Regions from separate parts of the Streptomyces sp. NPDC005533 genome, predicted to be linked through region 2. Evidence: riboswitches for the same ligand, from Rfam matches in the RefSeq annotation. Region 2 holds a riboswitch; each other region holds the start of a gene.
What was found. A riboswitch is a leader RNA that binds a small molecule or an ion and turns the genes downstream of it on or off. The one in region 2 is predicted to bind thiamine pyrophosphate.
Positions count from the first base shown of each region.

Region 1 (10,420 bases), on a different contig from region 2:
GTCGGCAGCACGAAGGGAACGGTCACCACGGCCCGCAGCAGCTGCTTGCCGGGGAACTCGAAGCGCGCGAAGACGTACGCGCCGGGGAGTGCGATCAGCAGCGTGAGCACGGTGGAGGCGAGCGCCTGCCAGGTGGTGAACCACAGCACGCCGGCGATGTCGGGCCGGGTCAGCACCTCGCCGATCCGGCCGAACTGCCAGCCCTCGTCGGTCTTGACGCCGCGGCCGACGATCGCGGCGACGGGGTAGGCGAAGAACAGCCCGAAGAAGGCCAGGGGCACGGCCATGAGGGCGAGCCGTACGGCCGTCGCCCGGCCGCCCTCCCGGGGGCCGGGGCCCGGCGCGGCGCCCCCCGACGCCGCGCCCGACCCTTTGGCACCGCCTACTTCACGACGAGCGAGGTCCATGCCTTGACCCACTGCTCACGGTTCTTGGCGATGGTCTCGGGAGCCACGCTCTCGGGCTTCTCGACCACCACTCCGTGCTTCGTGAACAGCTCCGGCAGGGCGGCGTCCTTCGTGACCGGGTTCACGAACATCTGGAGCGGCATGTCCTCCTGGAACTTCTTGCTGATCAGGAAGTCCAGCAGGGCCTTGCCGCCCGCCTCGTTCTTCGCTCCCTTGAGCAGGCCCGCGAACTCGACCTGGCGGAAGCAGGTGCCGGTGGCGACGCCCGTCGGGGCCTCGGCCGGCTGCGGCTCGCCGTACAGCACCTCGACCGGCGGGCTGGAGGCGTAGGAGACGACCAGCGGGCGGTCGCCCTTGGCCTTCTTGCCGCCCGCGGAGCCGGAGAACCGCTCGTTGTAGGCCTGCTCCCAGCCGTCGACGACCTCGACGCCGTTGGCCTTGAGCTTGCTCCAGTAGTCCTTCCAGCCGTCCTCGCCGTACTTGCCGACGGAGGCGAGCAGGAAGCCGAGGCCGGGCGAGGAGGTCGCGGCGTTCTCGGTGACCAGCAGGTTCTTGTACTCGGGCTTGACCAGGTCGTCCAGCGTCTGCGGCGGGGCGATCTTCTTGTCGGCGAAGTAGGCCTTGTCGTAGTTGACGCAGATGTCGCCGGAGTCGATCGGGGTGACCCGGTGCTCCTTGTCGAGCACGTACTCCGGCTTGACCGTGTCCAGGCCCTTGGCCTCGTACGCCGTGAAGATGCCGTTGTCGAGGGCGCGCGAGAGCAGGGTGTTGTCCACGCCGAAGAACACGTCGCCGCGCGGGGAGCCCTTGGTGAGGATCTCCTGGTTCAGGGCGGCGCCGGCGTCGCCGGACTTGAGCACCTTGACGGTGTAGCCGCTCTGCTGCTCGAACTCCTTCAGGACCGTGTCGGTCACGTTGAAGGAGTCGTGGGAGACGAGCGTGACGGTCTTGTCGGTCGTGCCGGCGGACTTGCCGCCGGAGTCGCCGGAGTCGCCGCACGCGCTCAGCGTGGTCACGCCCAGCGCGGCCGCGAGCGCGGCGCCCGCGATCTTCTTGGTGGTGCTCACTGGTGAATTCCTCCTGGGATGTCCAGGAGAAGACGCGGCCCTGCCCGGCGCTCTGTGGGAGCGGACGCCGGGCAGGGCGCAACAGCTTGAGTGGTGACCGAACTTCCTACCCCGAATGACCGGGGCGAGGTTCAGAGGGTCTGCGGATGACGGATACCGCACTCTCAGCGCTGTGGCGCTCCCCTGTCGGAATATGAAATTGGTTCGGCCACAGGGTACCCCGTGGCCGAATAGGGCCTCCGCTGACCGGAACCTAGCGCTCCGAGGCCGCGAGCTGGCCGCACGCGCCGTCGATCTCCTGGCCGCGGGTGTCCCGTACGGTCACGGGTACGCCGTGGCGGGCGATGGCCTCGACGAAGGCCTTCTCGTCCTCGGGCCGCGAGGCGGTCCACTTCGAGCCGGGCGTGGGGTTCAGCGGGATCAGGTTGACGTGGACGCGCTTGCCCTTGAGCAGCTTGCCCAGCAGGTCGCCACGCCAGGCCTGGTCGTTGATGTTGCGGATCAGGGCGTACTCGATGGAGATCCGGCGGCCGGACTTCTCCGCGTACTCCCAGGCCGCGCCGAGCACCTCGCGGACGTTCCAGCGGGTGTTCACCGGGACCAGCGTGTCGCGCAGCTCGTCGTCGGGCGCGTGCAGCGAGACGGCGAGACGGCACTTGAAGCCCTCGTCGGCGAACCGCAGCATGGCCGGGACCAGGCCGACGGTGGAGACGGTGATGCCGCGCTGCGACAGGCCCAGGCCGTCGGGCTCGGGGTCGGTGAGCCGGCGGATGGCGCCGACCACGCGGTTGTAGTTGGCGAGCGGCTCGCCCATGCCCATGAAGACGATGTTCGACAGCCGTGCCGGGCCGCCGGGGACCTCGCCGTCGCGCAGCGCGCGCATGCCGTCGACGATCTGGTGCACGATCTCGGCGGTGGACAGGTTGCGGTCGAGGCCGGCCTGCCCGGTGGCGCAGAACGGGCAGTTCATGCCGCAGCCGGCCTGCGAGGAGATGCACATGGTGACCCGGTCGGGGTAGCGCATCAGCACGGACTCGACGAGCGTGCCGTCGTGCAGCTTCCACAGGGTCTTGCGGGTGGTGTCGTCGTCGCACGAGATGTGCCGGATGACGCTCATCAGGTCCGGCAGCAGCTCCTGCTGGAGCTTCTCCCGCGAGGCCGCCGGGATGTCGGTCCACTCGGCCGGGTCGTGGGCGTAGCGCGCGAAGTAGTGCTGGGAGAGCTGCTTGGCCCGGAACGGCTTCTCGCCGATCGCGGCGACCGCCTCGCGGCGCTCGGCCGGGGTCATGTCGGCGAGGTGCCGGGGCGGCTTCTTGGCCCCGCGAGGGGCGACGAAGGTGAGCTCTCCCGGAACGGGGCGGGCCATGGCAGGTACTCCTTGTAAGACGAAAGGCGCGCCGCAGAAGCAGCGCGCCCTCCAAGAGTAACCGCCCGGCGTGTCACACCGCCTTTTCGCAGGTCAGCCGGGGTCCGCGAAGGCGTCGGCAGGAGGGCTCAGCCCGTACCCACGAAGGCCGCCAGCAGCAGCCACACCACCGGGGCGGTCGGCAGCAGCGAATCGAGCCGGTCCATGATGCCGCCGTGGCCCGGAAGGAGGGTGCCCATGTCCTTGATGCCCAGGTCCCGCTTGATCATGGATTCGCCCAGGTCGCCCAGGGTGGCGCTGACCGCGACCGCGAGGCCGAGCAGGAGGCCCTGCCACCAGACGCCGCCGTCGATCAGGAACTCCATGCACAGCGCGCCGGCCGCCATCGCGAAGGCCACCGCGCCGAAGAGCCCCTCGCGGGTCTTTCCGGGGCTGATGCGCGGCGCGAGCTTGGTCTTCCCGAAGCGCCAGCCGACCGCGTAGGCCCCGGTGTCGCTGACCACGGTCAGGAGCAGGAAGGTGATCACGCGCTGGGGGCCGTCGTCGGCGGTGAGCAGCATCGCGACGAAGGTGGCCAGGAAGGGCACGTAAAACGCCGCGAAGGCGCCCGCCGTGACGTCCTTGAGGTAGTCCTCGGGTGGTTCGGTCATCCGCCACACCAGGACCGCCAGCACGGTCAGGGCCATGGCGACCCAGGCGCCCTCGGCCCCCCGGACGTACCCGGCGATGACCATGGCGGCGCCGCCGACCGCGAGCGGGACCAGCGGGGCCTTGATGCCCTTCTTCTCCTGGAGCCGGGAGGTGAGCTCCCACAGGCCCACGACGACCGCGACGACGATGACGCCGACGAAGACCGCCTTGACGATCAGCAGCGAGGCGAAGATCACCGCGCCGAGACCGACGCCGACCCCTATGGCGGCGCGCAGATCCCGGCCCGCGCGCTTCTTCGGCGGCGGCGAGGCGTCCTGCGGCTGCGGGGCATGCGGAGGCGGAGGGCTGGGCATGGGCTCCTGCGGCGGCGTATCGGCGCGGAAGAGGGGGCCGCCGTCCGGGGCGGCCCCCCGATCGCGTGCTTCCCGGTCGTCGAAGTCACGGCCGGCGGCATCGGGCACGATGGGCATGGGCCGAGTGTGCGGGCCCACCTGCGCATCGTATGCGGGACCCGCCGGAACCGGCTCCGGCTGCCAGGAAGTGTCGTTCATCAGACTTCGAGGAGCTCGGCTTCCTTGTGCTTGAGGAGCTCGTCCACCTGCGCGACGTACTTCGCGGTGGTGTCGTCGAGCTCCTTCTCCGCGCGACGGACCTCGTCCTCGCCGGCTTCCTTGTCCTTGACGAGCTTGTCGAGGGCGTCCTTCGCCTTGCGGCGCACGGCGCGGATCGAGACCTTGGAGTCCTCGGCCTTGGTGCGGGCGACCTTGATGTACTCCTTGCGCCGGTCCTGCGTCAGCTCGGGGAAGGTCACCCGGATGATGCTGCCGTCGTTGCTCGGGTTGACGCCGAGGTCGGAGTCGCGGATGGCCTGCTCGATGTTGCGCAGGGCGCTCTTGTCGAACGGGGTCACGATCGCCATGCGCGGCTCGGGCACCGAGAAGGAGGCGAGCTGGTTGATGGGCGTGATGGCGCCGTAGTAGTCCGCCACGATCTTGTTGAACATCGCCGGGTGCGCACGGCCGGTGCGAATCGCGGCGAAGTCTTCCTTGGCGACGACGACGGCCTTTTCCATCTTCTCCTCGGCCTCGAGGAGGATCTCTTCGGTCACCACGTGCTCCTGCATGTCTTGAATGGATGGTTCAGGCGGGCGGGGCCGGCGGGGCCGGTCCGGGCTCGGTCCGGCAGCGGACCGCTCAGACCCGGGTTTCCTGGTCGCTGACGAGCGTGCCGATCTTCTCACCCTTGACGGCGCGGGCGATATTGCCCTCGGCGAGCAGCTCGAACACGAGGATCGGCAGCTTGTTGTCGCGGCAGAGCGTGATCGCGGTGGCGTCGGCGACCTTGAGGTCGCGGGAGAGGACCTCGCTGTACTCCAGCGCGTCGAACTTGACCGCGTCCGGGTTCTTCTTCGGGTCGGAGTCGTAGACCCCGTCGACGCCGTTCTTGCCCATGAGCAGGGCTTCGGCGTCGATCTCCAGGGCACGCTGGGCGGCCGTGGTGTCGGTGGAGAAGTACGGCATGCCCATGCCCGCGCCGAAGATGACGACGCGGCCCTTCTCCAGGTGGCGCACGGCACGCAGCGGGATGTACGGCTCCGCGACCTGGCCCATGGTGATGGCGGTCTGCACGCGGGAGTCGATGCCCTCCTTCTCCAGGAAGTCCTGGAGCGCGAGGCAGTTCATGACGGTGCCGAGCATGCCCATGTAGTCGGACCGTGCCCGGTCCATGCCGCGCTGCTGGAGTTCGGCGCCGCGGAAGAAGTTGCCGCCGCCGATCACGACGGCGATCTCCGCGCCGTCGCGGACCACCGCGGCGATCTCACGCGCGATGGCGTGGACGACGTCGGGATCGACGCCCAGTCCTCCGCCACCGGAGAAGGCCTCGCCCGACAGCTTCAGCATGAAGCGGCGGCCCTTCTTGTCCTGGTCGCTCTTGTCGTCGGATGCGGTGTGGGGGTCCACGCCCTGATTCATGGAGATCTCCTCGTGCACATACGAAGAAGGCCATTGCCGGTGGGTCCTTGCGGTTCCCTCTACGGCAATGGCCTCCTCGTCAGATCTGCGGTCGCCTCGCGCAAGCGCGGACGACTGCTTCAGACCCTACCGGGGTCCGGTGTCCGTCGCGTACGGACGGACTCAGATGCCGACCTTGATGCGGGTGAAGCGCTTCAGGGTGACACCGGCCTCGTCCAGAACCTTCTGGACGGACTTCTTGTTGTCCAGGGCGTACGCCTGGCCGAGCAGCGTGGCGTCCTTGAAGAAGCCGTTGACGCGACCCTCGACGATCTTCGCGATGGCGGCCTCGGGCTTGCCCTCCGCGCGGGTGACCTCTTCGGCGATGCGACGCTCGGACTCGACCTTCTCGGCCGGGACGTCCTCGGCGGACAGCCACTGCGGGGCGAACGCGGCGATGTGCTGCGCGACGCCGCGGGCGACCTCGGCGTTCTCCTTGTCGAGCTCGACCAGGACGCCGATCTGGAACGGCAGGTCGGGCATCGTGCGGTGCATGTACGCCGTCACGTAGCCGCCGTTGAACTGCGCGAAGCGGTCCAGGACGATCTTCTCGCCGAGGTTGGCGTTGGCCTCGTCGACGAAAGCGGTGACGGTCTTGCCGGGCTCGATCTCGGACGCGAGGAGCGCCTCGATGTCGGCCGGGGAGGTGGCGGCCACGTGGGCGGCCAGCTGGTTGGCGACGGCCAGGAACTTCTCGCCCTTGGCGACGAAGTCGGTCTCACACTTCAGCTCGACGATGACACCGGAGGTGTTGTCGTCGGCGATGAGGGAGACGACCGCACCGTTCTCGGCAGAACGGCCCTCGCGCTTGGCGACGCCCTTCTGACCCTTGATGCGGAGCGCTTCCTGGGCCTTGTCGACGTCGCCGTCGGCGTCCACGAGCGCGTTCTTGCAGTCCAGCATGCCGGCGCCGGTGAGCTCGCGGAGCTTCTTGACGTCAGCGGCGGTGTAGTTCGCCATGAGTCTGTGATTCTCTCTCGAAGTCGTAGATCTACGGGTGAACGGCGGAGGTGCCGCGCTCGTGGCGCGGCTCCCCCGCCGTCATCGTCCGTGCTGTGAGTGCCCGGCGTGTGAACACCGGGCGCTCTCAGTGGGTCAGGCCTGCTCGGCGTCGGCGGCCGGGGCCTCAGCCTCGGCGGCCGGGGCGGCCTCGGCGTCGTCGGCCTTCTTGTCACCCTCGAGCAGGTCGCGCTCCCACTCGGCGAGCGGCTCGGCGGCGGCCTTCTCGCCCGGCTTCGAGTCGCCGGTCGCAGCGCCGGAGCGGGCGATGAGGCCCTCGGCGACGGCGTCGGCGATCACGCGGGTGAGCAGGGTGACGGAACGGATCGCGTCGTCGTTGCCCGGGATCTTGTAGTCGACCTCGTCGGGGTCACAGTTGGTGTCGAGGATCGCGACGACCGGGATGTGCAGCTTGCGCGCCTCACCGACGGCGATGTGCTCCTTCTTGGTGTCGACGATCCAGACGGCGCTGGGAACCTTCGACATCTCGCGGATACCACCGAGGGTCTTCTCCAGCTTGGTCTTCTCGCGGGAGAGGACCAGGAGCTCCTTCTTGGTGAGACCCGAGGCGGCGACGTCCTCGAAGTCGATCGCCTCAAGCTCCTTCAGACGCTGGAGGCGCTTGTAGACGGTGGAGAAGTTGGTGAGCATGCCACCCAGCCACCGCTGGTTGACGTACGGCATACCAACGCGCGTCGCCTGCTCGGCGATGGCCTCCTGGGCCTGCTTCTTGGTACCGACGAACATGATGGAGCCACCGTGCGCGACGGTCTCCTTCACGAACTCGTAGGCGCGGTCGATGTACGACAGCGACTGCAGCAGGTCGATGATGTAGATGCCGTTGCGCTCCGTGAAGATGAAGCGCTTCATCTTCGGGTTCCAACGACGGGTCTGGTGACCGAAGTGGACGCCGCTTTCCAGCAGCTCCCGCATCGTGACGACGGCCATGGCCATCTCCTTGGTTTCTCGGTTTTGGTTCCTGACGCCCCATCGCGCCCTGCCCCATGAGGGACCGAGAGACGCTGCCACCTGGCCGTTTCGGGCTGGTGCTGGGGCGTGCGAAGTCGACCCGGTGACCCGGATCGCCACAAGAAGTGTACGGGACCCGGCGGTATGCCGGGTGACGCCGTTGTCCACAGTGCCCGGACCGTCCACAGGCCCGCCCCCGGCCGCGGGCGGGCGCGGGACGCTACGGCCCATGACGACCTTGCTGCTCAGCCTGTTCCTCGCCCTGGCCCAGGCGGTCCTTCCGGGAACCGCCCCCGGGCCCGTACCCGGCGTCCGCCCGCTGCCCGCGCCGCTGAGGGTGGTCCGCTGGTGGGACCCGCCGCCGACGCCGTACGCGGCCGGGCACCGCGGTGTGGACCTGTCCGCCCCGGTGGGCGCGGAGCTCCGCGCGGTCGGGCCCGGGCAGGTCCACTACGCCGGGCTGGTCGCGGGCCGCGGGGTGCTCTCCCTGACCCTCTCGAACGGCCTGCGCACGACCTACGAACCGGTCCGCCCGCTGGTCACGGAAGGCGAGCAGGTCACGGCGGGCCAGGTCGTGGCGGTCCTGACGGAGGGCTCCCACTGTCCGCAGCCCTGCCTCCACTGGGGCCTCCTGTCGGGCGAGACGTACCTCAACCCGCTCAGCCTCGTCCCCCGACCGACCCCGCGCCTCCTGCCGGATCCGGCTCCCACCGGCGCCACGGGCACTCCCGGCCCGGCCGGCGTCCGAGGCGGTCTTTCGGCCCCGCCGACGTGCGGGCCGTGGGGGCCGGGGGCGGAGCCCCACGGTTTCGGGGCGGAGCCCCGGGGGCCTCAGCCGCGCACGCCCCGCAGCGCCATGGTCACGGCCGCCTCCGTCACCACGGCGGGATCCTCGGCGGCCCCGAGCTCGATCCGCCGGACGGCGGCGTCCACCACGCCCTGGAGGAGCATCGCCGCGAGCCGGGGCTCCTGCTGCCCGAGGGCGGCCAGCGCCTCGACGATCATCGCGACCAGACCGCCGTGCGCCGCACGGATCTTCTCCCGCGCCCCGGCGTCCAGCTCGCTCGCGGAGATGGCCACCACCGCCCGGTGCCGCCTGTCCCCCACCAGCCCCAACTGGCTCCGCACGTAGGCCTCGATCTTCGCCTCAGGCGACGGGGCCTGCTCCATCGCCGCCTCGATCTCGGCGGCCCACACGGGGAAGTCCACCGTGCACAGCTCTTCGACGACGGCCGCGCGGGACCGGAAGTACTCGTACACGGAGGACCGGGCGAGCCCGGTCCGCTCCGCCAGGGCGGGGAAGGTCAGCGCTTCCGTCCCGCCTTCGGACAGCAGGGAACGCGCGGCGTCCAAGAGGGCGCCTCGCTGCATCGACCGGTGCTCGGCCACGGAGGCCGCTCGAATCCTGGGCACGCGTCCACTCTACGGAGGTGTCGCAAGCTCACCGCCCTACATCCGCCAACTTCGCGCGCAGCTGGAGAACGGACTTGGTGTGGATCTGGCTGACCCGGCTCTCGGTGACGCCCAGCACGTTCCCGATCTCGGCGAGCGTGAGGCCCTCGTAGTAGTAGAGGGTCACCACGGTCTTCTCCCGCTCGGGCAGCGTGTTGATGGCCCGCGCCAGCAGGCGCCGCAGTTCGCGGTCCTCCGCCACCTCGACCGGGTTGTCGGCGGCGGTGTCCTCCAGGGTGTCCATCAGCGAGAGGCGGTCGCCGCCCTCGCCGCCGACGTGCAGCAGTTCCTCCAGCGCGACCACGTTCGCGAGGGACAACTGGCTGAAGACGGTGTGCAGGTCCTCCACCCCGATGCCCATCTCCGCGGCGACCTCGGTCTCCGTCGGGGTGCGCCGCAGCTGCGCCTCCAGCGTGGCGTAGGCCCGCTCCACGGCCCGCGCCTTCTGCCGGACCGAGCGGGGGATCCAGTCCAGGGCCCGCAGTTCGTCGATCATGGCGCCGCGGATCCGGGTGATCGCGTACGTCTCGAACTTGATCGACCTGTCGATGTCGAACTTCTCGATGGCGTCGATCAGTCCGAAGACGCCGGAGGAGACGAAGTCGGCCTGCTCCACATTGGGCGGCAGCCCCACGCTGACGCGGCCGGCGACGTACTTCACCAGCGGCGAGTAGTGCAGGATCAATTGCTCCCGCAGCCGCTCGTCACCCGATTCCTTGTACGAGCGCCACAGCACCTCCAGGGACGAGGGCGCGGTGGACCGCACGCTGCCACGGGCAGCGGGGGGCACCGCAGCGCGGTCGGACCCTGAGGTGTGCTGGGGCATGCTTCGCCTTTGCCGGAGCCGGATTCCTTGGGAGCGTAGCGTGACGGAAGTGTCGCGGTGCGCGAAGAGTACGGGATGGCGCGGGGGCACAGACGCGCCCCGGCTCGCACCGGCCGCCCGGGACCGGCGCCGTGCGCACGCTCCCGGCAGCTGCCATCGGGAAGACCGCGTCTCTCATCGGTTTCACTCTTTCACCGGAACTCCCCAGGTCAACGACCGCCTCGCCGGGTGGACCGGGTTTGTGTGTCCCCTTCAGCCGTTTGTCTGCTCAACTGCCAGCCGTCGCCCTGCCGTTCGACGAACCCCAGAGAGTGAAGTTCGTACAGTCTGCCGATGACTTCATCGGTGCCGGTGCCGGAGGCAAGTGCCAGCTCCGCCGCGTCGGCCGGGCGTCCGGCCGGCAGCGCTTCGAGCACCCGGGCGGTGTCGCGGTCCAGCAGGTCCCGGGCGAGCACCGGTCCGCGCCGCTCGGGAGCCAGCTCCCCCATGGCGCCCACCAGTTCGACGACCTCTGCCGCGTCGGTGACGAGCGCGGCCTCGCCCCGCAGCAGTTCGTGCACCCCGGCCGAGAGCGCGCTGGTGGCGGGCCCCGGGATGCCCATCGTGATCCGCCCCAGCTGCTGGGCCCGCCGAGCGGTGACGAGGGCACCGCTGCGGTGGGCGGCCTCCAC
Region 1 is NZ_JBIAJH010000001.1:345,244-355,663, reverse strand. Features, by position in the region: gene ACFYP3_RS01630 (ABC transporter permease) at 1-287, opposite strand, end outside; gene ACFYP3_RS01625 (thiamine ABC transporter substrate binding subunit) at 383-1,474, opposite strand; TPP riboswitch at 1,560-1,669, opposite strand; gene rlmN (23S rRNA (adenine(2503)-C(2))-methyltransferase RlmN) at 1,728-2,840, opposite strand; gene ACFYP3_RS01615 (phosphatidate cytidylyltransferase) at 2,969-4,042, opposite strand; gene frr (ribosome recycling factor) at 4,042-4,599, opposite strand; gene pyrH (UMP kinase) at 4,685-5,464, opposite strand; gene tsf (translation elongation factor Ts) at 5,627-6,463, opposite strand; gene rpsB (30S ribosomal protein S2) at 6,599-7,450, opposite strand; partial or broken gene ACFYP3_RS01590 (M23 family metallopeptidase) at 7,449-8,069, shown strand; gene ACFYP3_RS01585 (TetR/AcrR family transcriptional regulator) at 8,303-8,860, opposite strand; gene whiG (RNA polymerase sigma factor WhiG) at 8,913-9,749, opposite strand; partial or broken gene dprA (DNA-processing protein DprA) at 9,959-10,420, opposite strand, start outside.
Region 1: linked by a shared signal. The riboswitch ahead of ACFYP3_RS01625 (thiamine ABC transporter substrate binding subunit) and the one ahead of thiO (glycine oxidase ThiO) in region 2 are both predicted to bind thiamine pyrophosphate.

Region 2 (10,420 bases):
TCCCATGCATGGCCCCTCTCGGTACGGCCGCCGGCGCGGGAACGGGGGGCGGCCGCTCAGGCCCGCTGGTGCAGGCCCAGGTTCTCGTAGATTTCGAGAGTCGCCGTGGAATTGTTCAGCGTGATGAAGTGCAGCCCCGGGACACCCTCGGACAGCAGCCGCGCGCAGAACTCCGTGGCGAACTCGATGCCAATGGAGCGTACAGCGGCCGGATCGTCCTTGACGGCGAGCATGCGCTCTTTCACGTGCGCGGGGAAGACCGCGTTGCTGAGTTGGGGCAGCCGGTCGAGCTGCTTGATCGCCACAACAGGCATGACCTCGGGGATGATCGGGGTCTCGCAGCCCGCCTTCTCGACGCTGTCGCGCAGCCGCAGATAATTCTCCGGATCGAAGAACATCTGGGTGATGGCGTAGTCGGCGCCCGCGCGGCACTTGTCCACGAAGTGCCGGATGTCCGTGTCCCAGTCCGTCGAACGCGGGTGCATCTCGGGGAAGGCCGCGACGCCGACGCAGAAGTCGCCGGACTCCTTGACGAGGCGCACCAGGTCGGCGGCGTAGTGCACGCCCTCGGGGTGCGCCACCCACTCGCCCATCGGGTCGCCCGGCGGGTCTCCGCGCACGACGAGCATGTTGCGGATCCCGGCGTCGGCGAACTGCCCGATGACGTTGCGCAGCTCGGCGACCGAGTGGTCCACGGCGGTGAGGTGCGCGACGGGGGTCAGCGTGGTGTCCGCGGCGATCTCCTGGGTGGCCTTCACGGTGCCGCCGCGGGTGGAGCCGCCGGCTCCGTAGGTCACGGAGACGAAGCTGGGGGATACCGCCTCGACCCGGCGCAGGGCGTTCCAGAGGTTGCGTTCGCCCTTCTCGGTCTTCGGGGCCCAGAACTCGAAGGAGTACGAGCGCCCGGACGCGAGGAGGTCGCGGACCGTGTGTGCACGATCCGACCAGGTGGAAGCGGTACCAGAGGCCATGTGGGCAGGTTAGACGCGGCCGGCCGGTCACCGAAGCGCTGTCCGCCTTTTGGACACGTTTTTGGACACCCGGAGGGCGGCTCTGGTCAGGCGGGGGGCCGAGGCGCTAGGGGGGTTCTCCCCCGCTCCCTGTCCGGGCGGACAGGACTCAGCCGAGCCGGGCCCGGACGCGCTTGGCGAGCTCGGCGGCGGCCGCACCGGGGTCGGTGGCCTCGGTGAGGGCGCGGACGACCACGACGCGGGTGGCTCCGGCGTCCAGCACCTCGTCCAGGTTGCTGCCGTCGATGCCGCCGATGGCGAACCAGGGGCGGTCCTGCTCCAGCGAGGCCGCGTACCGGACCAGCCCCAGGCCGGGGGCGTGGCGTCCGGGCTTGGTGGGCGTGGGCCAGCAGGGGCCGGTGCAGAAGTAGTCCACGCCGGGCTCGGCGACGGCCGCGTCGACCTCGTCCTCGGCATGGCAGGAACGGCCGATCAGCACGCCCTCGCCGAGGATGGCGCGGGCCGCGGGGACGGGGAGGTCGCCCTGGCCGAGGTGCAGGACGTCGGAGCCGATGGCGTGGGCGACGTCGGCGCGGTCGTTCACGGCGAGGAGCTTGCCGTGGCGGCGCGCGGCCTCGGCGAACACCCGGAGGTGTTCGAGTTCCTCGCCCGCCTCCATGCCCTTGTCCCGGAGCTGGACGACGTCCACGCCTCCGGCCAGGACGGCGTCGAGGAACTCGGGGAGGTCACCCTGCCGCTTGCGGGCGTCCGTGCAGAGGTAGAGCCGGGCGTCGGACAGCTGCATGGGTGGACCCCCCGTGGTGGAGGCGGTGTACGGGCGCGGGGCCCGTACACCGCGGTGGAGCGAACTGCGGATCAGGTCAGAGGGCGAGCGCCTGAGCGCGGCGCTTCACCTCCGTGCCGCGATTCTCGCTCAGTGCCTGCACGGGCGTGCCGGGCAGGGTCGGATCCTCGGTGAAGAGCCACTCCAGGATCTCCTCGTCGGTGAAGCGGTCGTCGCGCAGCACGGTCAGCAGTCCGACCAGGCCCTTGACGACCTTGTCACCGTCGATGAAGGGGGCCGGCACCTGCAGGGCGCGGTTCTCGCCCCGGCGTACGGCGATGAGCTGCCCTTCCTTGACCATCTGGCGGACCCGGGTCACCTCGATGTCCAGCTTCTCCGCGATGTCGGGGAGGTACAGCCACGAGGGGACAAGGGCATCGATCTTTGCGTCAATCTCGGTCACGGACACAAGCCTGCCATCTCGGCTCCGCCGTCGGTACCTGGGCGGCCCGTACGGGTCGCCGCCCGGGCCCGGAGCCGTCAGGCGGCGGCCGACTTCAGCGGGGTGGCCGGGTCCGCCACCTTGGACGGGTCCAGGGGCACCGCCGTCTCGATGAGCTTGCGGCCCTGCGCCACATCGCGGGGGCGGCCCACCGCCAGGACCGCGACCAGCGCGCCGGCCCGCAGCCAGCACACCGACCAGGCCGGCCCGGCGGGGTCGCCGCGCCAGAGCAGGGTGTCGGCAGCGCCGTGGTGTCCGGCGTACTGCACGAACCGTCCGAACTGCTCCGACCAGAAGTACGGCACCGGGTCGTAGACCTCGCCCGCCTCCCCGGCCCCGCCCCGGGCCCCGGCTCCGGCCCCGATCTCGGCCAGGACGTTCGCCGCGACCGTCCGCGGCCCCTGGAGCGCGTTGTCCCAGTGGTGGACGAGCAACCGCTTCCCGTAGCGCCCGGAGGGGAAGGAGGCGCAGTCGCCGACGGCGTACACCCCGGGCAGGGAGGTGCGCAGGTACGCGTCGGCGGTGACCGAGCCGTCGGGGCCCCGTTCCACCCCGCTCCCGGCCAGCCATCCGGTGGCGGGCCGGGCGCCGATGCCCACGACGACCGCGCCGGCCGGCAGGGCCCGGCCGTCCGCGAGCAGGACGCGGCCCTCCTCGATCCCGGCCACCTTCGCTCCGGTGATCAGCTCGGCGCCGGCCTCCTCGTACCAGCGCGCCATCGGCTCGGCAACCTCGGCGGGCAGCGCCCCCGCCAGCACCCGGTCCGCCGCCTCGACCACGGTCACCGCGCAGCCGGCCTCGCGGGCCGCGGTGGCGAACTCGGCGCCGATCCAGCCCGCCCCGACGACCACCGTCCGGGGCGCGGTCGCGAGGACCGGCCGCAGCCGCGCCGCGTCGTCCAGGGTGCGCAGCAGGTGGACGCCCGGGACGCCTCCGGTGCCGGGCAGGGTCAGCGGCTCGGCGCCGGTCGCCAGCACGAGGACCCCGTACGGGACCGGGCCGGCCTCGGTGTCCAGCTCGCGGTCGGCGGCCCGCAGTCCGGTGACCTCGATGCCGAGCCGCAGCTCGATGCCGAGCCCCTCGAAGTCCACGTCGAAGGCGGAGTCCTCGGCCTTGCCGAGCAGGACCGCCTTGGACAGCGGGGGGCGGTCGTAGGGCTGGTGGGGTTCGGCTCCCAGCAGGGTCAGGGGGCCTTCGAAGCCCTGCTCGCGCAGGGCGACCGCGGTCTGCACCCCGGCCATTCCGGCGCCGACGATCACGACGCCGCGCTGATGGTGTTCCGTCTGCTCGCTCACCCGGCCACCCTAATCATCTGACGCTCCGTCAGGAACAGGTGCCGCCTTACCGGCCGTCCGCGGCCGGGTTAGTCTGGCCACCGTACCTATCGCGGGAGTCCGGCGCACCGGGCTGAGAGGGAGGCTGGCCGGCCTCCGACCGTACGAACCTGATCCGGGTCATGCCGGCGAAGGGAGGGGCTGGACGCCCATGCACTCATCTCTGAAGGGATCCGACGTCCTCGTCATCGGGGGCGGGATCATCGGCCTGGTCACCGCCTGGCGCGCCGCGGCGCGCGGGCTGCGCACCGTGCTCGCCGACCCGGCGCCAGGCGGCGGCGCCGCCCAGGTCGCGGCCGGCATGCTCGCCCCCGTCACCGAGCTGCACTACGGCGAGGAAGCCCTGCTGGGCCTCGGCCTCGCCTCCGCCGCGCGCTATCCCGAGTTCGCCGCCGAGCTCGCCGACGCGAGCGGCGGCATCGACATCGGCTTCCGCACCTGCGGCACCCTCGCCGTCGCCCTCGACGCCGACGACCGCCTCCACCTGCGGGAACTGCACGCGCTGCAGCGGCGCTGCGGCCTGGAGTCCGAGTGGCTCACCGGCCGCGAGTGCCGCCGTCTGGAGCCCATGCTCGCCCCGGGCGTACGCGGCGGCCTGCGCGTGGACGGCGACCACCAGGTCGACCCGCGCCGGCTCGCGGCCGCCCTGCTGGCCGCCTGCGAGCGGGCCGGCGTGATCATCCACCGGGCGGCGGTGGAACGGCTGCTGGTCACCGCGGACCGGGCGGCCGGGGCCGCGCTCGACGACGGTACGGAGCTGCGCGCCGGCCAGGTGGTGCTGGCGGCGGGCTCGCTCAGCGGCCGGCTGGCGGGCGTACCGCCGGAGGTGGTGCCTCCCGTACGGCCGGTCAAGGGACAGGTCCTGCGGCTGGCGGTGCCACCGGCCTACGCGCCCTTCCTCTCCCGGACCGTCCGGGCGGTCGTCCGCGGCAGCCACGTCTACCTGGTGCCGCGCGAGAACGGCGAACTCGTCGTCGGCGCCACCAGCGAGGAACTCGGCTGGGACACCACGGTCACCGCGGGCGGAGTCTACGAACTCCTGCGCGACGCCCACGAACTGGTCCCCGGCATCACCGAACTCCCCCTCACCGAGACCCGGGCGGGGCTGCGCCCCGGCTCGCCCGACAACGCCCCGCTGCTCGGCCCGACCGACCTGCCGGGCCTGCACCTGGCCACCGGGCACTACCGCAACGGGGTGCTGCTGACCCCGCTCACCGGTGAGGTGCTCGTCGAGCTGCTGGCCACCGGCGAACTGCCCGAGATCGCGCGCCCCTTCAGCCCCCGCCGGTTCTCCGCCGCACGTCAGGAGTCGTACGCATGAGCCTGCCCGTATCCGTCTCCGTCAACGGCGAGCCGCGCGAGCTCGCGGCCGGCACCACGCTCGACACGGTGGTCGCCACGCTGACCGCGGCCCCCTCCGGGGTCGCCGCGGCCCTCAACGAGACCGTGGTCCCGCGCGGGCAGTGGCCGGCCACCCCGGTGGGCGACGGCGACCGCGTCGAGATCCTCACCGCGGTCCAGGGGGGCTGAACGGCATGGCTGACGACCTCTTCACCCTGGGCGGCCGGACCTTCTCCTCCCGCCTGATCATGGGCACGGGCGGGGCCCCGAGCCTGGACGTGCTGGAACGCTCCCTGGTCGCGTCCGGTACCGAACTCACCACGGTCGCGATGCGGCGCCTCGACCCCACGGTCCAGGGCTCCGTCCTCTCCGTCCTGACCAGGCTGGGCATCGCCGTGCTGCCCAACACGGCGGGCTGCTTCACGGCGGGCGAGGCCGTGCTCACGGCCCGGCTGGCCCGGGAGGCCCTGGGCACGGACTGGATCAAGCTGGAGGTGGTCGCGGACGAGCGGACCCTCCTGCCGGACGGGATCGAGCTGCTGGACGCCGCCGAGATCCTGGTGGACGAGGGCTTCACGGTCCTCCCGTACACGAACGACGACCCGGTGCTCGCGCGGAAGCTGGAGGACGTGGGCTGCGCGGCGATCATGCCCCTCGGGTCCCCCATCGGCTCGGGGATGGGCATCCGCAACCCGCACAACTTCGAGCTGATCACGGAGCGGGCGTCGGTCCCGGTCATCCTGGACGCGGGCGCGGGCACGGCGTCGGACGCCGCCCTCGCGATGGAGCTGGGCTGCGCGGCGGTGATGCTGGCCTCCGCGGTGACGCGGGCGCAGGAGCCGGTCCTGATGGCGTCCGCCATGCGGGACGCCGTCTCGGCGGGGCGGCTCGCGTTTCGCGCGGGGCGCATTCCGCAGCGCCGCTTCGCCGAAGCCTCCTCTCCCGCGCAGGGCCGCGCCGTCCTGGACCCCGAACGCCCGGCGTTCTGACCCGCGGGCCCGCTCCGGGGGGCTCCGCCCCGGACCCCGGACGGCGCTCCGCGCCCGCGCCTCGAACGCGCCCCGCGACGGCGTCGCGCCCGGCGGTCACGTCACAGCTGCGCTGCAAGGCGGACCACCCGGGCGGGGCGGGCGCGACGCCCCAATAGAATCGCGGCGTGGATACGACCCTGGATGACCCCCTCGTCGGGCGCGTGCTCGACGGCCGCTACCGCATCGACGCCCGCATCGCGGCCGGCGGCATGGCCACGGTCTACCGGGCCGTCGACACGCGCCTCGACCGCGTGCTCGCCCTGAAGGTGATGCACCCGGCCCTCGCCGCCGACGCCGCCTTCGTCGACCGGTTCATCCGCGAGGCGAAGTCCGTGGCCCGGCTCGCGCACCCCAACGTGGTCGCCGTCTTCGACCAGGGCACGGACGGGCCGTACGTCTACCTCGCCATGGAGTACGTCTCCGGCTGCACCCTGCGCGACGTGCTCCGCGAGCGCGGCGCGCTCCAGCCGCGGGCCGCGCTCGACATCCTCGAACCGGTGCTCGCCGCCCTCGGGACCGCCCACCGGGCCGGCTTCGTCCACCGCGACATGAAGCCCGAGAACGTCCTGATCGGCGACGACGGCCGGGTCAAGGTCGCCGACTTCGGGCTGGTCCGGTCCGTGGACTCGGTCACGAACACCACCGGGTCCGTCCTCGGCACCGTCTCCTACCTGGCCCCCGAACAGATCGAGAGCGGCGTCGCCGACACCCGCGTGGACGTCTACGCCTGCGGTGTCGTCCTCTACGAGATGCTCACCGGCGCCAAGCCCCACCTCGGCGACAGCCCCGCTCAGGTCCTCTACCAGCACCTCAACGAGGACGTCCCGCCGCCCTCCGCCGCGGTCCCGGGGCTCCCCGTCGGGCTCGACGAGCTCGTCGCGGAGGCCACGGCCCGCAATCCCGAGCTGCGCCCCTACGACGCCGCCGCGCTGCTCGGCCTCACCCGCGAGGCCCGCGGCCGGCTCGGCGACGCCGAGCTGGACGCCGTACCGCCGCAGGCGCGGGCCGAGGTGCGGTCCTCCGCCGAGGACCGCACGGGTGTGATCCCGCGCCCGGTGGCCGCGCAGCCCGTGAACCTCACCTCCCGGCTGGAGACCCTGCCCCCGCCGCCCTCCTCGCCCGCTGCGCACCGGCAGGCGCCCGCCGGGCGGCCCCGCCGGGGCGTGTTCCTGGTCATCGCCGGGGTGCTGCTGGCCCTGGGGGTGGGCACCGGCGTCTGGTACATCAACTCCGGCCAGTTCACGAAGGTCCCGAACCTGCTCGGCAAGACCGAGGCGCAGGCCCGCTCCCAGCTGTCCGCGGCGGGGCTCGGCGTGAAGCGGGTCGACCGGAAGTTCAGCGACGCCTTCGACCGCGGGACGGTGATGAACACCGATCCCCCGGGCGGCCGCCGGATCCGCGGCAACGGCGCGGTGACCCTCACCATCTCCCGCGGCCCCGAGGTCGTGGCCGTGCCCAACCTCAAGGGCAGGCCGCTGGAGGAGGCCAAGGCCGAGCTGACGAAGTCCGGGCTGGCGCCCGGCATCGTCACGCAGGCCTTCAGCCAGGACGTCGCGCAGGGCACGGTGATCAGCTCCGACCCGGCGGTCGGCGACAAGCGGGCGCCGGACACGGCGGTCTCGCTCGTCGTCAGCAAGGGCCGCCCGGTGCAGGTCCCGACCGTGACGGGGCTGCCCGTCGACCAGGCGACGGCCGGCCTGGAGGCGCTGGGGCTCAAGGTGGCGACCGCCCCCGAGCAGGTCAACTCCCCCGCGGCGGCCGGTACGGTCGCGAACCAGTCGATCGGCGCCGGGAGCCAGGCCGCGGCCGGTGACACGATCACCCTGACCGTGTCCAAGGGCCCGCGCCCGACGCCGGTCCCGAACGTGACCGGCCAGGACGTGGACGCGGCCCGCAAGGCGCTGGAGGCCGCGGGCTTCAAGGTGAAGGTGGAGCGGCCGTTCCTCTCCTTCAGCAACACCGTGGACTCCCAGTCGGTGCTGGGCGGACTGAACGCCCCCGAGGGCTCCACGATCACCATCCGGACCAAGGGGCTGTAGAGCGCAGTGATACGCAATCCGGTCGGCGGGCACGTCCCCGTGGCGGGCGGCCTCGCCAAGGTCGGGCTGGCCTACGCCCGCGAGATGGGCGCCGAGGCCGTCCAGGTCTTCGTCGCCAATCCCCGTGGCTGGGCCACCCCGGTCGGCAACCCGGCCCAGGACGAGCAGTTCCGCGCGGAGTGCGCGGCCGAGTCGATCCCGGCGTACGTGCACGCGCCGTACCTGATCAACTTCGGCTCGCACACCGGGGCCACCGTGGAGAGGTCGGTGGAGTCGCTGCGCCACTCACTGCGCCGGGGCCGGGAGATCGGCGCGCTCGGCGTGGTCGTGCACACCGGGTCGGCGACCGGGGGCCGCCCGCGCGAGGCGGCGTACGCGCAGGTCAGGGAGCACATGCTGCCGCTGCTGGACGAGCTGACGCACGAGGACGACCCGTTCCTGCTGCTGGAGTCCACGGCGGGGCAGGGTTCCTCGCTGTGCTCGCGGACCTGGGACTTCGGACCGTACTTCGAGGCGCTCGATCACCACCCCAAGCTGGGAATCTGCCTGGACACCTGCCACGTCTTCGCGGCCGGTCACGACCTGGCGGAGCCGGGCGGGACGAAGGCGACGCTCGACCTGCTGGTGGAGACGGTGGGCGAGGGCCGGCTGAAGCTGGTCCACGCGAACGACTCCAAGGAGGGCGTGGGCGCCCACAAGGACCGGCACGCCAACATCGGGCAGGGCCACATCGGCCGGGAGGCCTTCGCCGAGCTGTTCACGCACCCCGCGATGGAGGGCGTCCCGCTGATCACCGAGACCCCGGGCGGCAAGGAGGGGCATGCGGCGGACGTGGCGCTGCTGAAGGAGCTGCGCGGCCCGCAGTGACCCGGTGATCGCTCGCCGGCGCCGACTTCCTACGGCCGTCCGGGTGACCCCGGCCGCCGGCCCCGGGCCTACAGCTCGGGACCGTCCCCCGGCTCCTCCTGGTACGAGTAGCGCTGCTCGCGCCAGGGGTCGCCCGTGTTGTGGTAGCCGCGCTCCTCCCAGAAGCCGCGGCGGTCGGCCGTCATGTACTCGACGCCGCGGACCCACTTGGGGCCCTTCCAGGCGTACAGGTGCGGAACCACGAGCCGCACGGGGAAACCGTGCTCGGCGGTGAGCAGTTCACCGCCTTGGTGGGTGGCGAAGACGGTCCGCTCGGAAGCGAAGTCGGCGAGCCGCATGTTGGAGCTGAAGCCGTACTCGGCCCACACCATCACGTGCGTGACCTGCGGCGCGGGCGGCGCCAGGGCCAGGATCTCGCGGGCGAGCACACCGCCCCATTCGGCGCCCTGCATGCTGAACTTGGTGACGCAGTGCAGGTCCGCCACGACGGAGTCGAACGGCAGGGCCGTGAACTCCTCGTGGTTCCAGCAGTGCTTGTCCCCGTCGGCCGTCGCGCCGAAGACCCGGAACTCCCAGCGGTCCGGCTTGAACTTGGGCACGGGCCCGTAATGGGTGACCGGCCAGCCGCGCTGCAACCGCTGCCCCGGTGGAAGCTCCGGCGACTCTGCTCCCGGAGATTCCCGGCTTTCCGGCTGACCCATGACTCCATGGTGACAGACCCGGCAGGGTGGTCACGACCAGGTCTGGACCGATCCGGGCAAGTCACGGCAACTCCCACTAAGGAGGCACTTACTGGACGGCCCCGGACGGCAGTGCAAGGATGCGCGCAGATCCCCCAGTGAGCACTGGGAGGTACCACCGGCCCCGTCACGTGACTGACATTGCCTGGAAGGAGCCTCTGCGATGCAGGGCGACCCCGAGGTCCTCGAGTTTCTGAACGAGCAGCTGACCGGCGAGCTGACGGCCATCAATCAGTACTGGCTGCACTACCGCATCCAGGACAACAAGGGCTGGACCAAGCTCGCCAAGTACACGCGTGAAGAATCCATCGACGAGATGAAGCACGCGGACAAGATCACCGAGCGCATCCTGATGCTCGACGGTCTGCCGAACTACCAGCGGCTCTTCCACGTGCGCGTCGGGCAGACGATCACGGAGATGTTCCAGGCCGACCGCCAGGTCGAGGTCGAGGCCATCGACCGGCTCAAGCGCGGCATCGAGGTCATGCGCGGCAAGGGCGACATCACCTCGGCCCGCCTCTTCGAGGAGATCCTGGAGGACGAGGAGCACCACATCGACTACCTCGACACCCAGCTGGAGCTCATCGAGTCCCTGGGCGAGCCGCTCTACATCGCCCAGCTGATCGAGCAGCCGAGCTGACAGCCGGCCGTCGGTCGTTCGGGGGGCCGGGCCCGGCCGGTCAGGCCGCTTCCGCCAGTACGGGCGGACGCTCCGTCTCGGCGGCGAGCACGGCCGCCGCGTCACCCTTCTCCAGCAGCTCCCGGCGCGGGCAGGCGCCGCGGCCGAGGATGCCCTGGATGGTGCGGACGCAGGAGCCGCAGTCGGTTCCGG
Region 2 is NZ_JBIAJH010000021.1:94,932-105,351, reverse strand. Features, by position in the region: gene ACFYP3_RS22050 (hypothetical protein) at 1-6, opposite strand, end outside; gene metF (methylenetetrahydrofolate reductase [NAD(P)H]) at 57-971, opposite strand; gene thiE (thiamine phosphate synthase) at 1,120-1,755, opposite strand; gene ACFYP3_RS22035 (Rv2175c family DNA-binding protein) at 1,832-2,197, opposite strand; gene ACFYP3_RS22030 (NAD(P)/FAD-dependent oxidoreductase) at 2,275-3,531, opposite strand; TPP riboswitch at 3,613-3,724, shown strand; gene thiO (glycine oxidase ThiO) at 3,722-4,891, shown strand; gene thiS (sulfur carrier protein ThiS) at 4,888-5,100, shown strand; gene ACFYP3_RS22015 (thiazole synthase) at 5,106-5,900, shown strand; gene pknB (Stk1 family PASTA domain-containing Ser/Thr kinase) at 6,068-7,981, shown strand; gene ACFYP3_RS22005 (deoxyribonuclease IV) at 7,991-8,848, shown strand; gene ACFYP3_RS22000 (sulfite oxidase-like oxidoreductase) at 8,917-9,549, opposite strand; gene bfr (bacterioferritin) at 9,752-10,228, shown strand; gene ACFYP3_RS21990 (bacterioferritin-associated ferredoxin) at 10,269-10,420, opposite strand, start outside.

Region 3 (10,420 bases), on a different contig from region 2:
GCCCGCCGCCACACCTGGGGGTGAGCTTTGTCTCCGGTTCACAATGCCGGTGTGCCGACACTGATCGGTTCGGTGCAGAGGGCGCTGAGACTCCTCGAAGCCGCGGGGTCCCACAGCGGGGGAGCGCCGGCGAAACAGCTCGCGCGCGAGGCCGGGCTCCCGCTCCCCACCGCGTACCACCTGCTGCGCACCCTCACGCACGAGGGCTATCTGCGCCGGGAGGGCGGGGTCTTCGTCCTGGGTGACGCCGCGGGCCGGCTCGCGGCCGGGGGACTCCAGCAGAAACGTCGCAGCATGATCCTCGACTCCCTCGCGCACTTCCGCGACGCGGTCGGGGCCCCCGTCTACTTCGCGGTCTACCGTGAGGGTGAGATCGAGGTCGTGGGCGTTTCCGACACCCAGTCCAGCCCGGCCTGCCAGGAGTGGGCCGACTTCCGTGCGACCGGCCATGCGCACGCCATCGGGCAGTGCCTGCTCGGACAACTCGACGAGGAAATGCGCAAGGACCATTACGACCGTCATCCGGTCGAGCCGATCACCGCTTTTACCGTGCGGGATCTCCGGTCCCTGGAGTATCGGATCGGGGCCCTCGGGCGAATGCAGCCAGTAACCGAACGCCAGGAATATGCACTTGGCACAGTCTGCGCGGCCATCCCCATCACAGCGGGCGATACCGCCGCAACCATGGCGATTTCTCTCCCCTTGCACCAGGAAGATCGATTGCTCTATGTAGTCGATCGGCTACGGAGTGAAGTAGGCGCGCTGTTGAGCACCCTCTCGTTCTCTATCAGTATCTGAAAACTCACTCCTTGTGATCTGCTAGCGCTTCCACCACTCTTGTCAAGAGGAGCCTGGGGGATCATTCCTGGCCACTTCCACTACAGCGGGGTAGGCAATGCGCGAGTCGGTACAGGCAGAGGTCATGATGAGTTTCCTCGTTTCCGAGGAGCTGTCGTTCAGGATTCCGGTGGAACTGCGGTACGAAGCCCGTGATCCCTACGCGGTCCGCCTGACCTTCCACCTTCCCGGAGACGCGCCCGTGACCTGGGCGTTCGGCCGGGAGCTCCTCCTCGACGGCATCAACAAGCCGTGCGGTGACGGCGATGTGCACATCGCCCCCACCACCCCGGAAGACCTGTCCGACGTCCACATCCGGCTGCAGGTCGGCGCCGACAGGGCCCTGTTCCGCGCCAGCGCGGCGCCGCTCGTCGCGTTCCTCGACCGCACCGACCGGCTCGTCCCGCTCGGACAGGAGCGGAACCTGGGCGACTTCGAGGAGCACCTCGACGAGGCGCTCGGCAAGATCCTGGCCGAGTGGAAGCAGAACGAGCAGAACGCCGGCTGACGCACCACCCTCAGCGCTTGCGCCGCCGGCCCCGGCCGCCGCGGACCGGTCCCGAGGCCGCCGCGACGTCCGGGGGGCCCGGCCGGTCGGCGGCCACCACCAGCGAGGCCAGCGCCGTCGTCACCGGGACCGAGGCCACCAGTCCGATCGAGCCGACGAGCGTCCGTACGATCTCCACCGCGACCAGCTCGCTGTTGGCCACCGAGCCCATGCTGCTGTTGGCGATCGAGAACAGCAGCAGCAGCGGAAGCGCGGCACCCGCGTAGGCCAGCACCAGCGTGTTGACCACCGACGCGATGTGGTCGCGGCCGATCCTGATCGCCGCCCGGTACAGGCCGCGCGGCCCCATCGAGGGGTCCGCCGCGTGCAGTTCCCAGACCGCCGAGGTCTGGGTGACCGTCACGTCGTCGAGCACGCCCAGCGATCCGATGATCACGCTCGCGAGCAGCAGACCGCTCATGTCGATGTCCGGGTAGAGCCCGTGGATCAGCCCGGTGTTGTCGTCCGTGTTGCCGGTGAGGGACGCCCAGTCGATGAACACCGAGCCCAGCAGACCGATCAGCAGCAGCGAGACGAGCGTGCCGAGGACGGCGACCGAGGTGCGGGCGGTCAGGCCGTGGCACATGTAGAGCGCGATCAGCATGATGGCGCTCGCCCCGACCACCGCGACCACGAGCGGGTTCGAACCCTGCAGGATCGCCGGGAGGATGAAGAGGGTCAGCACGCCGAAGCTGACGATCAGCGCGATCAGGGCGAACAGCCCGCGCATCCGCCCGACGAGGACGACCGAGACCGCGAAGATGCCGGCCAGCACCGCCAGGGGGATCTTGCGGTTCACGTCGATCACGGAGTACTGCAGGTCGCGGGGGGCGTCCGGCGCGTACGCCACGACGACCTCCTGGCCGTCCGTCAACTGCCGTGGCGCGCCCGGCTGGACGATCTCCACGAAGGTGCGGCCCTTGTCCGGACCGCTGCCGACCTCGACGGTGGCCTTCTTGCACTCCCCGGTCTGCGCGGCCTGCGCCTCGCGGCCCTCGGGCGTGGAGGGGTCGGCGGTCGGCGGCACCTGCGCGGCGTTCACGGACTTGCAGTCGACGTGTTCGAGGGAGACGACCCTGCCCTGCTGCGTCTGGCGGTCGAAGCCCACCCCCGTGCGCTCGTGGGCGGGGGCGCCGCCCGGCCAGAGCACCACCATGCCGATGAAGACGGCGGTGGCGAAGGGGATCAGCACGGCCGCGATGACCTTGCGCAGGTGCTTCGAGACGGGGGCCGCCGGGCCGTGGCCGTGGCCGTGTCCGTGTCCGTGGGAATGACCGCCGTGGCCGGCGGAGTGGCCACCGTGGTGACCGGCGGACGGCCCGGACGAGTGTTCGGCGGAGTGCCCGGGGCCGTGGTGCTCGTGGCCGATGTGGCCAGGGGGCTCTGTGGGCTCGGTGGGGGGCTGCGGCGAGGGCGTCACCAGCAGATCATCGCAAGAGATGAGGGGGCCCACTGTTCAGCACGCCATGGATGACGCTAGCGTGGGGGCACCTTTGCACAACGCGGGAGCTCGGAGCACCGGGCTGAGAGGACGCTGATCACCGTACGCGCATCACGGATGCGTGCGGGAGGAGGCTGCGTCGACCGCCGAACCTGTTACCGGGTAATGCCGGCGTAGGGAGATAGGTCTCATGACCATTCAGGACGCACGCACGCCTGCCGTCGGCCAGGACGCCGACGGCCAGACCGAGCGCCAGCCCGGCTGGCACAAGGGCTACGTCGCGGGCTCCCGCCCCGACATCCGGGTGCCGGTCCGCCAGGTCCACCTCACCAACGGCAAGGACGTGACGCTCTACGACACGTCCGGTCCGTACACCGACCCCCAGATCGAGACCGACGTCCGCCGGGGCCTCGCCCCGCTGCGCGAGAACTGGATCATCGGCCGTGGCGACACCGAGGAGTACGCGGGCCGTCCCGTGCGCCCCGAGGACGACGGCATCAAGCACACCTCGCCCCGCGGTGGCCTCAAGAACCTCGACGCGGTCTTCCCGGGCCGCCCGCGTCAGCCCCGCCGGGGCCGTGACGGCCAGGCCGTCACGCAGCTCGCGTACGCCCGCCGGGGCGAGATCACCCCGGAGATGGAGTACGTCGCGATCCGCGAGAACGTCTCCCCCGAGGTCGTCCGCGAGGAGATCGCCGCAGGTCGCGCGGTGCTTCCCGCGAACGTGAACCACCCGGAGATCGAGCCGATGATCATCGGCAAGCGCTTCCTGGTGAAGGTCAACGCCAACATCGGCAACTCCGCGGTCACCTCCTCCATCGAGGAGGAGGTCGACAAGATGACCTGGGCGACCAAGTGGGGCGCCGACACGGTCATGGACCTCTCGACGGGCCGCAACATCCACACCACCCGCGAGTGGGTGCTGCGCAACTCCCCCGTCCCGATCGGCACCGTGCCGCTCTACCAGGCGCTGGAGAAGGTCGACGGCCGGGCCGAGGAGCTGACCTGGGAGATCTACAAGGACACGGTCATCGAGCAGGCCGAGCAGGGCGTCGACTACATGACGGTCCACGCCGGCGTGCTGCTGCCCTACGTGCCGCTGACCGCCCGCCGCAAGACCGGCATCGTCTCGCGCGGTGGCTCGATCATGGCCGCGTGGTGCCTCGCGCACCACAAGGAGAACTTCCTCTACACGAACTTCGAGGAGCTCTGCGACATCCTCGCGACGTACGACGTCACGTACTCGCTGGGTGACGGCCTGCGCCCCGGCTCCATCGCGGACGCCAACGACGCGGCGCAGTTCGCGGAGCTGAAGACGCTGGGCGAGCTCAACACGATCGCCAAGCGCCACAACGTGCAGACGATGATCGAGGGGCCGGGCCACGTCCCGATGCACAAGATCAAGGAGAACATCGACCTCCAGCAGGAGATCTGCGAGGAGGCGCCGTTCTACACGCTCGGCCCGCTCACCACGGACGTCGCGCCCGCCTACGACCACATCACCTCGGGCATCGGCGCCGCGATGATCGCCTGGTGGGGCACCGCGATGCTCTGCTACGTCACGCCCAAGGAGCACTTGGGCCTGCCCAACCGCGACGACGTGAAGACCGGCGTCATCACGTACAAGATCGCGGCGCACGCCGCCGACCTGGCCAAGGGGCACCCCGGCGCCCAGGAGTGGGACGACGCGCTGTCGGACGCGCGGTTCGAGTTCCGCTGGGAGGACCAGTTCAACCTGGCCCTCGACCCGGACACGGCCCGTGAGTTCCACGACGAGACCCTGCCCGCCGAGCCGGCCAAGACCGCGCACTTCTGCTCCATGTGCGGTCCGAAGTTCTGCTCGATGAAGATCTCGCAGGACATCCGGCGCGAGCACGGCGGCGACCTGAAGGCCGACGAGATCCAGGCGGGCATGGCGGAGAAGTCCGCCGAGTTCGCGGCCTCGGGCAACCGCGTCTACCTGCCGCTGGCCGACTGACGCGCCGCACGGACGGAGGGCGCCGCTCCCAGGCCTGTCGGGCCGGGGCGGCGCCCTGCCGCGTCAGGCGACCACGAGGTACGGGTCCACCTTGCGCCGTGCGAAACCGAGGTTGGCGAGGACCCGGTCCCGGTGCTCGTCGGGGAGGGCATCACCCGTGAGGAGCCGTTCGCAGCAGTCCAGCGACTCCCGGTACTCGCCGACCCAGTAGGCGGCCACGGCGAGTTCGTCGAGGGCGCGCCACTCGTACCACTCGGACTCGACGAACAGCACGTCGTCGGGGCGGGGGATCCGTACGGCCTGCCGGGCGAACATGTACGCGAGGGGCCAGCGGCCCTCGTTGCGGCAGACGCGGGCGAGATCGCCGAGCGATTCGGCGCGCGAGGGCCGGCTCTCGTGGGCACGCAGGTAGCGGTCGGTCACCTCGGCCGGCGGTCTCCCGATCCGGGCCGCGATCCGTGCCGCGTAGAGCCGGGCGCAGAAGGACTCCTCGGCGAATCCGCCCATGTCCGCCCGGAGGTCGTAGGCGGCGAGGGATTTCTCGGCTTCTCCCGCGTCGCGCCAGCTCTGCGCCAGGTAGAACGCGTAGCGCGCGTTGTCCGGTTCCTCGGCCAGCCCCTGTTCGAGGATCCTCGCGTCGTGCAGGTACTTCTCCCGCTCGCCGCCTTCGCGCTGACGGGCCCCGCCGCCGACGACGAGGATGTTGAGGCCCTCCAGCGTTCCGCGGCTGTACGGGGCCTCGCACGCGAGGTGTTCGTGGAGTACGCCGACGTATCTCCACGGCAGGCGCGTGGAGACGAGGGCGGGCCGCCAGTGGACGACGGGCTCGTGGTGCACGGCGAGGTGGTACGCGTCGAGCGTGAGGTCCGGCAACCGGAACCCGCACTCGACTTCCATCACGTCGTCGGCGTCGATGAACAGCAGGTAGTCCGCGCTGGAGCGGGCGAGCTCGATGGCCTCGCTGCGGCTGCCGTCGAACCCCCGCCAGGGCCGCTCGTGCAGGACGCCGGGCAGATCGGCGAGGTATTCCCGGATGACGTCCTGGGTCCCGTCGGTCGAGCCGGTGTCCACGATGACCCATGTGTCGATCAGCGGACGCACCGATTCGAGACATCTCCGGATCACGTGCGCCTCGTTCTTGACGATCATGCTGAGGCAGACTTTTGCTTTCACGAGCCGACGGTAGGCATCCGGGTCATGCCCTGCAAGGAAGCTCGAACGGCCATGGGGGGCGGATTATTAGTCCGACGAGTCGACTTGTTCGCACGGCCGGCGGGGGTCAATCCGGCCGGGGGTTAATCCGGCCGGTGGTCGGGGCCGCCGAAGTCCGGGCTGGTGAAGTCCGGGGGCGTGTAGCCGGGGCGGGGTCCCTCCGAGGGGGATCCGGGGCTGGTGAAGTCGGGTCGGCTGTATCCCAGGTTGGGGATGCGCCCGGCCGCCGGCGTTCTGGGGGTGGGGAAGCCCGGCCCCGCACTCGGATCGGCCAGCGCGTCCCGCAGGAACGGCATGATCCCCCGCTCCAGCAGGGCGTGCCGCCAGGCCTCGCGGGCCCGCGCCACCTCGTCCGGTACGGCCTCGGTCTCGTCCGCCGCCACTTCGGTCGCGCTGTTGCGGACGGCCGTCACGAGCAGCCCGATCACCGCGAACAGCAGCGCCGCGACGGTGAGCGCGCCGAACAGCCAACCCGCCGTCAGCATCGTCTTGGCGAAGGCCGGTTCGGGCTCGATCAGCTTCAGGCTGTAGCCCACGAGCAGGAATATCAGCATGGCCGTGCCCGCCAGGACGGGGGCGAGGACCGCGACCACGGCGCTGACGCCCGCGCCGCCGCCCATGCCCTGTCCGCCGTCCTCGTCCGCCGCGGCGCCGGGCGTGGACAGCACCTCGTCGCGCCGTTCCTCGCGGACCTTCACGTAGTGGCCGTACTCGGCGGCGGCCGCAGCCGCCAGCAGTGCGCTGGCCCCCTGGGCCATGGTGCGCAGCTGTTCGGCGTTCAGCCGTTCGCCGAGGGTGGCGAGCTCGGGCCGTTCGTTCGCGGTGCGCAGCGCCTCGTCGAGGAGCCGGTCGAATTCTGGTCGGTCTTCGGTCAGCAGGTGCGGAGCGCTGGTCATGTGCATCCCCCGATGCTCCGTAGAAGCCGGTATCCCCGCGTAGAACGGGGCGCCGGCACAAACGGAGGAGAGCCTGCTACGGATAGAGCGATGGTAGAGCGCCCGCACCACGCCGTGACAGGGGCTTTGCGGAAATACCCCTATGCGTAAGCTCTCAGTCGCTCAGAGGGAGTTGTACGACAAGCAGCTTGCCCGCCATCGTCACCCCGCCGTCCATCGCGATGGCGAGCCCGTCCGCGTACACATGCGGGCCGTCCACGGCCTCCGGGCCGCGCGACTCGTCCCCGTCCTCGGTGCCCACCTCGCCGAGCAGGTACGGGATGGGGCTGTGGCCGTGCACGACGCGGCTGCCGCCGTAGGTGTCGAGGAGTTCGCGGACGGCCTGCGGGCCGGTGCCCTCGTCGCGGAAGGCGAACCGCTTGGTGAACTTGCGGAAGAGGTCCCACGTGATGTCGGCGTCGCCCCGGTTGAGGAGCTCGTGGATGGTGTCGTTGACGTCCTCGATGGAGTCGCCGTAGTCGAGGTAGGCCGTGGTGTCGGAGTGCAGCAGCAGGTGGCCCTCCTCCAGGACGGCCGCGTCCAGCCGCGACATCCACTGCAGGTGCACGTCCTGCAGGCGCTCCATGTCGGAGCGCTGGCCGCCGTTGAGGAGCCAGGCGGCCTGGAAGGTGGCGGTGCCGGCGCCGGAGACGACGGGGGTGTCGCCGAACCGCTTGGCGCCGATGAGCAGCAGCTCGTGGTTGCCCATCAGGGCCTTGCAGTAGCCGCCCGCGGCGGCGGCCTCGGCGGACAGCCGCATCACGAGGTCGATGACGCCGATGCCGTCGGGGCCGCGGTCGGTGAAGTCGCCGAGGAACCAGAGCCGGGCGTTGCCGGCGGACCAGCGGCGGTCCGCGTCGATCAGGCCCTGGGCGTGGAGTTCGGTGACGAGCTCGTCGAGGTAGCCGTGGACGTCGCCGACGACGTAGAGCGGGCCGGGTCCGTCGGCCGCGGTCTCCTGCGGGACGTACTGGACCTGGACGGTGTCGCCGGGACCGCCGACGGCGCCGCGGCCGATGATCGGCAGGTCGCGGTGGGTCGGGGTGTAGCCCTCGAAGTCGTCGTCCTCGGGGCCCTGGCTCGTCGCGTGCGCGGGATGCGGGGCCGGCGGTGCGGCGGGCGGCGTGGCGAGCGGTGCGGGCGGTGCGGGCGGCACCGGTGCGGGCGGTGCGGGCGGCACCGGTGCGGGCGGCACCGGCGCGTAGCCGGGCTGCGGGGGCACGGCCGGCGTGCCGTCGTCGTAGTACGCCGGGTACGCGCCGTAGACGGGAGCCTCGTCGGTGTTCCCGGAAGATACGGCGTACGCGGCGGGTTCGGTGACTGGAACCCGGAAGTCCCGCAGCGTGTCCGTCCGCATCGCGGGTCCCTGACCGGCCCCCTGAGTCATCGACCCCTCCACCACCGTCGCGCTGCCGTACACCTGCGGACCCTCCTGACCTCCGGGGAGGAGGGTCCGTGATGTCGTGCGCCCATCATAGGAATGCGGCTCGCGCTCTGTGACGCACCAGGGGTGGTGAATCCTTAGCGGAGCCGATCGTTCCTACCGTTTTCTACCGATATCTGTGTTGCTGAAATGTTCGGCCGGGTCCCCGGCAGGCCGACCGGACGGTCTGGCGGTCAGTCCTTGGCCGGGGAACGGGGTGGGCTGACGGTCGTGCGCGGCTGCCTGCGCTGCGACGAGGTACGGATGATGAGCTCGGTCGGGACGACCTGTTCGACGGGGCGTCCGGTGTCCATTCCCTCGATCGCGTCGATGAGCAGCTGTACGACGGCGGTGCCGATGCGGCGCGGTTTGAGGGAGAGCGTGGTGATGGGCGGTTCGGTGTTGGCGTAGACGGTGGACTCGCTGCAGCACACGAGCAGCAGGTCCTCGGGGACGCGCAGGCCGTAGCGCCGGGCGGCGGCGAGCAGGTCGGTGCCGTTGGGGTCGAAGAGCCCGTAGACGGCGTCGGGCCGGTCGGGCCGGGCGAGGAGCCGGTCGGCGGCGACGGCGCCCGCGCACGGGTCGTGGGCGGGGTAGGACTCGTAGACGGGGTCCTGGCCGACGCGCTCGCACCAGTCGAGGTAGGCGGTGGTGGAGAGCCGGGTGTACGTGTCGGTGGTGGTGCCGGTCAGCAGGCCGATCCGGCGGGCGCCGGCGGCGGCGAGGTGGTCGAGCAGGCCGAGTACGGCGGCCTCGTGGTCGTTGTCGACCCAGGCGGTGACGGGGAGGGAGCCTGCGGGGCGGCCGTCGGAGACCACGGGCAGGCCCTGGCGGACCAGTTCGGTGACGACGGGATCGTGGTCGGAGGGGTCGATGACGACGGTGCCGTCGAGGGCGACGTTGGACCACACGTCGTGGCGGGAGGTGGCGGGGAGGATGACGAGGGCGTAGCCGCGGGCGAGCGCGGCCGAGGTGGCGGCCCTGGCCATCTCGGCGAAGTAGGCGAATTCGGTGAAGGTGAAAGGTTCATCCCCGTACGTCGTCACGGTCAGGCCGATGAGGCCCGACTTGCCGGTACGGAGGGTGCGGGCGGCGGCCGACGGGCGGTAGCCCAGCCGGTCGGCCACCTCGCGAACGTGGCGGCGGGTGGCGTCCGGCAGCCGTCCCTTGCCATTGAGCGCGTCGGAGACGGTTGTGATGGAGACGCCCGCCGCGGCGGCCACGTCCCTGATGCCTGCCCGGCCCTGTCGGCCGGCGGCCCGCCGGGTGGTCTCGGTCCGGCTCACCTGATGCTTCCCTGCTGCTGTCATGGCGAGCCGATAGTAGGGCTCGGGGGGGTGGGTGGTCCGGGTGCATATGCACCCGTTGACAGGCACGATTCTGCATGGTTCGCCACCCCCAATGACCTTGGAATTGAAGGTATTTGATTGCTGAGAGTGAGGGTGGAGCTTGTCGGCGGGTCCGGGCATGCCAAAACGGTGTGGTCTCGGGACGGTCTCAACTCACCTGCACGAGGGACGCGCGCCACGGCGCAGGCCACCGGCGCGCGCATATATGCGCGCGCTCCCCCGGATTCCAGGCGCCCCCCATTCTCGGAACGGCGGAATCCTCATAAGGTGAGCAGTATTGAGTCGACGGCGACGTCGGACGGGACGGTCGAGGAGGACCTGCGGTGAGCGAGAAGAGCCCGAAGCTGCGCGCCGAGCTGGACGGCATTCCGACGTACAAGCCCGGGAAGCCGGCTGCCGCGGGAGGACCCGTCGCGTACAAGCTGTCGTCGAACGAGAACCCGTACCCGCCGCTGCCCGGCGTGCTCGAGACCGCGGTCTCGGCGGCCGGCAGCTTCAACCGGTACCCCGACATGGCCTGCACCGGCCTCGTGAACGAGCTCGCCGAGCGCTTCGGGGTGCCCGTCGAGCACATCGCCACGGGCACCGGCTCGGTCGGCGTGGCCCAGTCGCTGATCCAGGCGGCGGCAGGCCCGGGCGACGAGGTGATCTACGCCTGGCGCTCCTTCGAGGCGTACCCGATCCTCACGCAGATCGCG
Region 3 is NZ_JBIAJH010000012.1:161,551-171,970, forward strand. Features, by position in the region: gene ACFYP3_RS15120 (IclR family transcriptional regulator) at 52-798, shown strand; gene ACFYP3_RS15125 (SsgA family sporulation/cell division regulator) at 896-1,345, shown strand; gene ACFYP3_RS15130 (YibE/F family protein) at 1,356-2,804, opposite strand; TPP riboswitch at 2,877-3,022, shown strand; gene thiC (phosphomethylpyrimidine synthase ThiC) at 3,016-4,803, shown strand; gene ACFYP3_RS15140 (glycosyltransferase) at 4,867-5,976, opposite strand; gene ACFYP3_RS15145 (hypothetical protein) at 6,099-6,917, opposite strand; gene ACFYP3_RS15150 (metallophosphoesterase) at 7,066-8,352, opposite strand; gene ACFYP3_RS15155 (LacI family DNA-binding transcriptional regulator) at 8,568-9,683, opposite strand; gene hisC (histidinol-phosphate transaminase) at 10,046-10,420, shown strand, end outside.
Region 3: linked by a shared signal. The riboswitch ahead of thiC (phosphomethylpyrimidine synthase ThiC) and the one ahead of thiO (glycine oxidase ThiO) in region 2 are both predicted to bind thiamine pyrophosphate.